Regions from separate parts of the Sporolactobacillus sp. Y61 genome, predicted to be linked through region 1. Evidence: riboswitches for the same ligand, from Rfam matches in the RefSeq annotation. Region 1 holds a riboswitch; the other holds the start of a gene.
What was found. A riboswitch is a leader RNA that binds a small molecule or an ion and turns the genes downstream of it on or off. The one in region 1 is predicted to bind S-adenosylmethionine.
Positions count from the first base shown of each region.

Region 2: it holds a riboswitch for S-adenosylmethionine, as region 1 does, so the genes downstream of both, ABNN70_RS07810 (hypothetical protein) here and ABNN70_RS01035 (sulfate ABC transporter substrate-binding protein) in region 1, are expected to answer to the same signal.

Region 1 covers NZ_CP159510.1:196,207-200,421, reverse strand. Annotated here, with positions in the region: gene cysW (sulfate ABC transporter permease subunit CysW) at 1-680, opposite strand, end outside; gene cysT (sulfate ABC transporter permease subunit CysT) at 703-1,479, opposite strand; gene ABNN70_RS01035 (sulfate ABC transporter substrate-binding protein) at 1,581-2,624, opposite strand; SAM riboswitch class I at 2,911-3,019, opposite strand; SAM riboswitch class I at 3,145-3,261, shown strand; gene ABNN70_RS01030 (ferredoxin family protein) at 3,340-3,573, shown strand; gene ABNN70_RS01025 (phosphoadenylyl-sulfate reductase) at 3,619-4,215, shown strand, end outside.
Region 2 covers NZ_CP159510.1:1,645,014-1,649,228, reverse strand. Annotated here, with positions in the region: gene ABNN70_RS07825 (ABC transporter ATP-binding protein) at 1-24, opposite strand, end outside; gene ABNN70_RS07820 (histidine kinase) at 198-1,286, shown strand; gene ABNN70_RS07815 (response regulator transcription factor) at 1,283-1,909, shown strand; gene ABNN70_RS07810 (hypothetical protein) at 1,972-2,310, opposite strand; SAM riboswitch class I at 2,784-2,890, opposite strand; gene ABNN70_RS07805 (PilZ domain-containing protein) at 3,003-3,512, opposite strand; gene ABNN70_RS07800 (EAL domain-containing protein) at 3,505-4,215, opposite strand, start outside.

The DNA of each region.
Region 1 (4,215 bases):
GCACCAAACTCGCCGATTGCCCGGGCATTGCATAAAATAATGCCGTAGAAAAGCGCCCATTTGATATTAGGCAGGGTGACCTTCAGAAAAGTTTGCCAGCCGCTTGCCCCAAGTGTCAGAGAGGCTTCTTCTGCTGTAGTGCCCTGGTTTTGCATGAGCGGAATCAGCTCGCGGGAAACAAACGGGAAAGTCACAAATAACGTCGCAAGGACAATACCGGGTACATTGAAAACAATATTGATATCATGCGCCATCAGCCATCTGCCGAATGAACTGTGCTGACCGAATATCAGGATAAAAATCAGACCGGCGATGACAGGAGAGACGGAAAAAGGCAGATCAATCAATGTCATGAGTACACTTTTCCCCCTGAAGGCGTACTTGGTCATGACCCAGGCGAACAGGATCCCGAAGATGGTGTTCACAGGTACCGCGATCAGGGCAACCAGCAGCGTCAGACGGATCGCTGACAGGGCATCAGGTTCCGTAATGGATGAAAAATAGAATCCTGCCCCCTGTCTGAATGCCTCGGTAAAGATCGCAACCAGCGGAATGACGAGAAAAAAGAAAAGAAACAGCAGAACAAGAGCGATCAGAGTCAGTCGTATGGCGGTATTTTTTACATTATGCCGGGCAATACCTGCCTGACGGGCAACACGAGACGCAACAGGACTTTCCATAAAGGACTCCCTCTCAGTATCTTTACCGGCCGGCGTAGCGAAGACGCGACCACCATTGAATCAGATTAATCAGCAGAATAAGCAGAAACGAGATGACAAGCATGACAACGGCTATGGCCGTCGCAGCAGAATAATCAAATTGCTCCAGTTTGGTCATAATCATCAGCGGCGCGATTTCTGTTTTATAAGGCATATTGCCGGCAATAAATACAACAGAACCATATTCGCCAAGTGAGCGGGCAAACGCCAGCGAGAATCCGGACAGCGCCGCCGGCATCAGCTGAGGGAAAATCACCTTTCTGAAGGTCTGAAAAGGTGTCGCACCAAGCGAAGATGAGGCTTCTTCCACTTCGCGTTCAAAATTCTGCAGAACCGGCTGAACCATGCGCACGACAAATGGCAGACCAACGAAAATCAGGGCAATCGTGATACCGATCGGTGTAAAAGAGACGTCGAAGGGCAGCCATCGCCCAATCCATCCATTTTCTGAGTAGAGTGTCGTCAACGTAATGCCGGCCACAGCGGTCGGAAGAGCGAAAGGCAAATCCACGAGCCCGTCGACTGCCCGTTTCCATGGGAAAGTATAACGGGTCAGTACCCAGGCGATCAGGACACCGAAAATCAGATTAACAAAAGCCGCCGCCAGGGCTGTCAGGAAACTCAGTTTGTACGATGCAACGACACGCGGGTTGGTGACGTCCTGCCAAAAGGACGCCCATCCGGATCGTGCTGAATAGATAAAGATAAATGACAGCGGGATCAGGACGAGCAGGGAAAGATAGAACGTCGACAGCCCCATGGTCAGTCCGAAACGGGGATGGACCGTCCTTTTTTTAAATGTTGGGAAAAAGCCACAATACTCAACTCCATTATCTACGGATGGATTTACCCGGAGCTTGTTTATTTAGGCTGGTAAATCTGATCAAAGGTGCCGCCGTCGGCAAAATGCTCTTTCTGCGCCTTCGCCCAGCCACCGAAATGATCATCTACAGTGACTAGTTCAATTTTCGGGAACTGATCGCTGTACTTTGCCAGAATCTCCTTGTTACGCGGGCGGTAATAACTTTTCGCAATGATTTCCTGGGCTTCATCACTGTACAGGTACTTCAGATATGCCTCAGCCACTTTTGCTGTTCCGTTACTTTCCGCATTCTTATCAACAACGGCAACGGGCGGTTCAGCGAGAATACTCAGTGAAGGGCTGACCCTTTCAAATTTGTCCTTACCGAGTTCATCGATGCTCAGGAAGGCTTCATTCTCCCAGGCGATCAGCACGTCGCCGACACCTCTTTCCGTGAAAGTCGTGGTCGCTCCGCGTGCTCCGGAATCGAGAACTTTGACGTTTGCATAGATCTTTTTCACGAAGTCCTCTGCTTTCTTCTGGTCATTATTGAATTTCTTGTCGGCATAAGCCCAGGCGGCCAGATAATTCCATCGAGCCCCGCCTGAGGTTTTCGGATTGGGCGTAACAACAGATACATTTTTCCTTGTCAGATCATCCCAGTCCTTAATGTTCTTTGGATTACCGGCCCGGACGAGGAAAACAATGGTTGACGTATACGGTGTTGCATTCTGCGGCAGTCGTTTCTGCCAGTCCTTATCCAGCCTGTCCGTGTTTTCGGCAATGGCATCGATATCGCCGGAAAGAGCGAGCGTGACGACGTCTGCCTTGAGTCCGTCAATAACGGAGCGCGCCTGTTTTCCGGATCCACCATGAGACTGCTGAATCGTCACATCCTGATGGCCTGTCTTTTTCCAGTACTTCGCGAACAGCTTATTGTACTGCTGATAAAGTTCACGTGTCGGATCATAAGAAACATTGAGCAGTCTGACCGGTTTTTTTGCTTCACCTGAGCCGGATCCCTGAGCTGAACGGTCTGATCCGCAGGCGCTGAGTGCCCCGAGAATTAAGATGGATACGATGAACAGACTGATTTTTTTCATTTGTAAACGCCCCCTTGTAGTTGTTTTAAGACGTACATTCTGATTTCTGAAATAAAATAAAAAAACATAGGAATACTTGGATTAACAGCAAATACATCTTGCGCCCCCCGCGCTCACCTCCGGGAATGACTGGTTTACCAGACCAGGAAAAAAGTACTGACTCACAGGTCGCAGATGCCGCCACAGGCTTTTTTCCCCACAAAAATTGTTTTGTTCTCTAAGCGTATAAAAAAACCTCATTCCGAAAGGATGAGGAGTGCTGTACGTGATTTGGTCACACTGCATCTCCTTATCTTTCAGGATAACCTGTTGGACGTGGCACCTGTACGATCACGTCTGTCATCGTGGTTGCCGGGCTTCATTGGGCCAATTCCCTCCGCCGCTCTCGATAAGAATCAATGAAATTGGTTTAATCCTATCATGCAGGTTGGAATAATGCAAGAAAAAAATTAATTCACACTAAAACAAGGTGAATAATTGACAATTCGATGCATCCCCTTTAAAATGAAAGCCAATTCAATAACTATCCAGAGTGATTGAGGGACTGGCCCGATGACATCCGGCAACCTGCACAGCATGTATTTCTCTGTAAGGTGCTAATTCCAGCAAAATGGCAGACCATTTTGAAAGATAGGAATCGTGACGCGAAGCTTTTTCCTGACTTTCTGGATGGAAAAAGCTTTTTTTTCATTGATCTTTAGAGGAGGTGACTGAAGTGGCTTTTGTGATTACATCGGCCTGTAAAGGTGAAAAAGCGGGAGAATGTGTGGAGACCTGCCCGGTGGATTGTATCTTTGAAGGAGATGAGATGTTTTATATCAATCCGGATGACTGTATTGACTGCGGGGCCTGTGAAGCGGTCTGTCCGGTTGAAGCTATTTATCCGGAAGACGAAGTGCCGGACGGAGAGCGCCAGTACGTTCAGCTCAATCGCGATTTCTTTTCCTGAGCTTTTCATGCTATTTGATTAAGAGAAGAGGTGAGGACAACGAAAATTCCAACATACAGCACCTGGAAAGACGTGCAGCTGCCGGATTTTAATCCGCAGTCGACATCTAAAGGTGCCCGGGAGGTCCTGGAGTGGGCGTATCATTCTTATGGAGGTAAAGTCGTTTATTCCTGCAGCTTCGGGGTTGAAGGCATCGTCCTGATCGACTTGATTTATTCAGTAAAAAAAGAGGCTTCAGTCATCTTCCTCGATACCGATTTTCACTTCAAAGAAACCTATGAGCTGATCCGTCGTGTGGAAAACCGGTACCCGAAGTTGCATATCATCCGGCTGAAGCCGGCGCTCACGCCGCAGCAGCAGGCAGAAAAATACGGAGACGCGCTTTGGTCGAAACGTCCGGATCTTTGCTGCAATATACGGAAAATTCAGCCACTTGCTGCAAGGATCGGAGCCTATGATGCCTGGATTTCCGGGCTCAGACATGAGCAGTCTCCGACAAGACGTTCGGTTGCCTATGTCAACAGGGATGAAAAATTTCATTCTGTTAAAATCTGTCCGCTGATCTACTGGACCTGGGACGACGTCTGGGATTACGTGCACAGCCGTCAGCTGCCTTATAATCCCCTCCACGATCAGAATTAC
Region 2 (4,215 bases), 1.4 Mb from region 1:
AACCAGATTGTGAACATGAATCATGGCTCGATCAGCTCCCTTCCCTTATATCTCCAGTGTATCCGGCGCCGCGCTTCTCTGGTAGTGCCGGCAATCATCAATTGAAATGACAATTGTCATGAATCACCGGCATTGTACCTGCACCGGAAAAATGCTTAAATAAATGTAACAGAATGAATCAGGGATGGAAGATCGCTATGGATGCACTCATCGATAAACTCATTTTAATGACCGGCTGTCTGGCCGTATACCTGACCGGGGCCACATTCACCGACAATGTAGCCCCCGTCCTTCTTTCCTTTACGTGTGCCTGTCTGCTCAGCTACTATGACCAGTCGCGCATCCGGCTCTTCCTGACGGCCGTGTACCTCTTACTTTCCTTTTTCCTGCCCTGGTTTTATGTTTTTCTGCCGCTGATCTGTTATGATTCCTTTTTTTCAAAAGGGCAGTGGATCCTGCTCCCGGGCGTGCTGTCACTTGCCGTCTCCCGGCCATCTGATATTCGGATTCAGATGCTCGTCCTGGCGCTCTTGCTGCTCTCCGCCTGTCTGAGATACCGGACGGCGTCCCTTTTTAAATTAAAAAATCAATTCTACGATCTGCGTGATACGAAGAAGGAGATGGCTTTTCGACTGAAAAAACAGAATCAGGATCTGCTGATAAACCAGGACACGGAAGTCCGCATGGCAACGCTTGGCGAACGCAACCGAATCGCAAGGGAGATTCACGATAATGTCGGTCATCTGCTCTCCCGTGCCCTGCTGCAGACCGGTGCCCTGCTGATCATCAACCGTGATAAAAAAACGAAAGAGGAGCTTTCGCGCTTAAAAGAGACACTGTCCGAGGCGATGACCAGCATCCGCTCCAGTGTACATGATCTGTATGACGAGTCGATCGATCTTGAAAAGCAGCTGAACGATCTGAAGGATAAGTTCACCTTTTGCCCGGTCACGCTTGATTATTCGGTTCATAAGCTGCCGGGAAGCAAAGTCAATGTCGCACTGATTTCGATTGTCCGGGAGGCTTTGTCCAACATGGCCCGTCATTCCAATGCGACAGCTGCCCGGATCATCCTTCGGGAACATCCGGCTTTCTACCAGTTAATGATTTCCGATAACGGGCAGGCGCGTCCGGTCGATACCGGTGAAGGCATCGGCCTGAAGAACATGCAGGACCGGGTTGAAGCGTTACGGGGTGTGATCAATTTCGAGATGGGGCAGGGATTTAAAATCTTTATTTCCGTACCTAAAAAGGCAGAGCAATTAAAGGAGGCAGAGCCATCATGAAGGTCCTTATTGTGGATGACGACCAGCTGGTGTCCGCATCGCTTCAGACGATACTTGAATCGGATCCGGTGATTCAGGTACTTGCATGCGGCGCGTCCGGAAGTCAGGCCATCTCCCTCTATCGCCGGCTGAAACCGGATATTCTGTTGATGGATATCCGGATGGACGCCATGACCGGGATAGACGCCGCAGCGGTGATCCTCAAAGAGGACCCGCAGGCAAATGTGCTCTTCCTGACCACGTTCTCAGATGACGAGTATATTATCGAAGCGTTAAAAATCGGAGCTAAGGGCTATATTCTGAAGCAGAACTTTGAAAGCATTATTCCGGCATTAAAAGCGGTGGCAAGCGGCCAGCGGGTCTTCGGCGATACGGTTGTCAGAAAAATCCCCGGACTGATCAGACAGAAGAGCCGGCCGGATTTCGAATCGTTTCATCTGAATAAACGTGAAATTGCGATGATCGAGCAGGTCGCAAGCGGGAAATCTAACCGTGAAATTGCCCAGGCCCTCTATCTCAGCGAAGGCACCGTCCGCAATTATATCAGTTCAATACTCGTTAAACTGGGGCTGCGTGATCGCACCCAGCTGGCCGTGTTCTACTATAAACAGCAGGGCTCATGATCCGCCCGCATGGAAAAAGGACGCAGGCTGTATACCCACGTCCTTGTTATCTTTACGCAGCCTTAGCCTATCCGCTGACCGCCGCTGCTGATGGCATCAATTTCTTTTCCCAGTTCCAGGCGTTTCTGTTTCAGGGCAAAAAGCTGCGCGGCGATCGCATCTGTTGGTTCAATCATATGGGTGCGGATTTTCTGACAGAGCGTGAGCAGCGCGCGGCTGACTTCCACATACTGGCGGCGAAGGGTGTGTTCATACCTCTCTGCCGAACTCCTGAACGCCTCCAGTAACTCAGTCAGCTTGACCCGAATCTGTGCCTGCCATTCTTTATCCTGTAATTCACCGGCGTAAAGGTATAAATCAAGATAGTTGTCAATCTGCGCGTATTCTGCGTCCCTGATCATGCGGATCTCCCCCTTTAATAAAAATCTTGTTCGTTTGCTTAATAAGCGGAGATTTTCCGCTTAAATGCAGAATAGAACGGGTTTCAGCGTATCATAAGCGGAATTTTTCCGATTAGGCAATGAAAGATCCTCTCTTTTCATGTTTTTGAAACCAATAGGCGGAATCCCTCCGTCTATTGAAGCTGTTTTGTATTCTTTTTACTAAGTTAAGCGGAATTTTTTCCGTCTACTCATTTACAGAGCCACCTGGCAGCGATGCCGAGCCTGTTTTCCGGGCAACGTCCACGACCGGCTGTTGGTCAGGCAAGTTGTCTCTATCTGCACAAAATTTCACGGCTCACAAGCTGCGTCCTTTGGAGCGTGGTGATTGACCCTCCCTGACGGAGCGGCGTGACACGGGCTATCTGCTGAAAAAAAAACGATTATCTTTCTTTTATACAAGAAAAATAATCGTCGGGTTTTTACGTTTATTTTTCTTATCTCTCAGATTGAGCATCTGCTGGAATTGACACCATACACCTTTTTCGATGCTGGTTGTCGGGTTTCATCGGGCCAGTCCCTCCGCCACTCTTGATAAGATATATTAAGTTGATATTAGTCTACTATGAATCAGGCCATTCTGTCAATGGAAAGAGCTTTCGGTTCATCACCTGAATGTCGGCGGACTGATATTTTCTCCAGTTCCCTGTGGTTCATATAATTCTGAATTCTGGTTTCTTCCGCTGCAGAAAGTCGCTGAAAAGCACACCATATTCGACCGCTGTCCTCCCATGTTTCACCTTTTTCCAGGCAACTGTTCCCTGCATATGTATCAGTGTCCCCTCATCCATCGGGAATGAGACATAGATAAGCACTTCCTCCTTTATCGGAAAATTAAGTGGACAGGAGAGCCTGATACCGCCAAGGCTGATGTCTTTTATTTTTGCATCCACATTTTTATTATTAAGTTTCCGGAGGTCGCGATCCCCGAAATCAAGGATCCGCACCTGGCACGGTTCATCGTCCACAACCAGCCGGTAGTGCTTTCGCCTGTCCGGGACCTTTTTTGATTTGGCTTCAAAAATCTGTTGTTCCAGTGTTCTGCCGGAAAGTTTCGTTTTCTTAACTGCACGTCTGATGTGGATGTAGCACAGGGTGACCATACAGAACAGGACGAGATCCAGACCTGATAAAAGCCAGATCCATGCCTGCGAACTAAGCATGCCCACGCACCGCCTTACCCAGCAGATGCGGACGACCGAGCGCATAGCCCTGCGCATAATGAATGCCCATTTCTCTGATGTAGTGAATATCCTTTGCGGTTTCAAGGCCCTCAAAAATCAGTTTTGTATGAAATTTTTCACAAAATCGGATAAGAAAAGCGACATACGCCTGTTTCTTCTCCGACGTTCTCAGGTCAATCGAAAAGTAACGGTCCAGTTTAATGTAATCGGCATCAATCTCGATCGTCCGGTTCATGTTATCGGGCCCCTTACCAAAATCATCCACGGCGATCCGTATGCCGGCCTGCCTGATCAGCTTCAGCACGTCCTGCAACCCGGACAGATCATCAATACGCTCGTTCTCAACCATCTCGAAAACCAGCTGTCCGGCAAGAAACGGATAAGTCCCGATCAGATCCTTGATCACGGAAACCAGACCGGCGTGCAGCAAGGTCGAAGGATAAATATTCAGGAATAACTTTTGCCCCTTATCCTTCTGCCCGGACTCGGCGAATGTACGGACGGCTTTTTGTACGGAATGAACATCCAGTTCATAAAGTCTTCGTTTCTTTTTGGCCAATTGATAAGCCTCCTCGACAGTCGAAAAAAGAGGCGACCTGAACAGGGCTTCAAAACCTTCAATCGTCCGGTTCTCCAGATTGACAATGGGTTGAAAATGGTGAAAAAATTTTCCTTTTGTAAT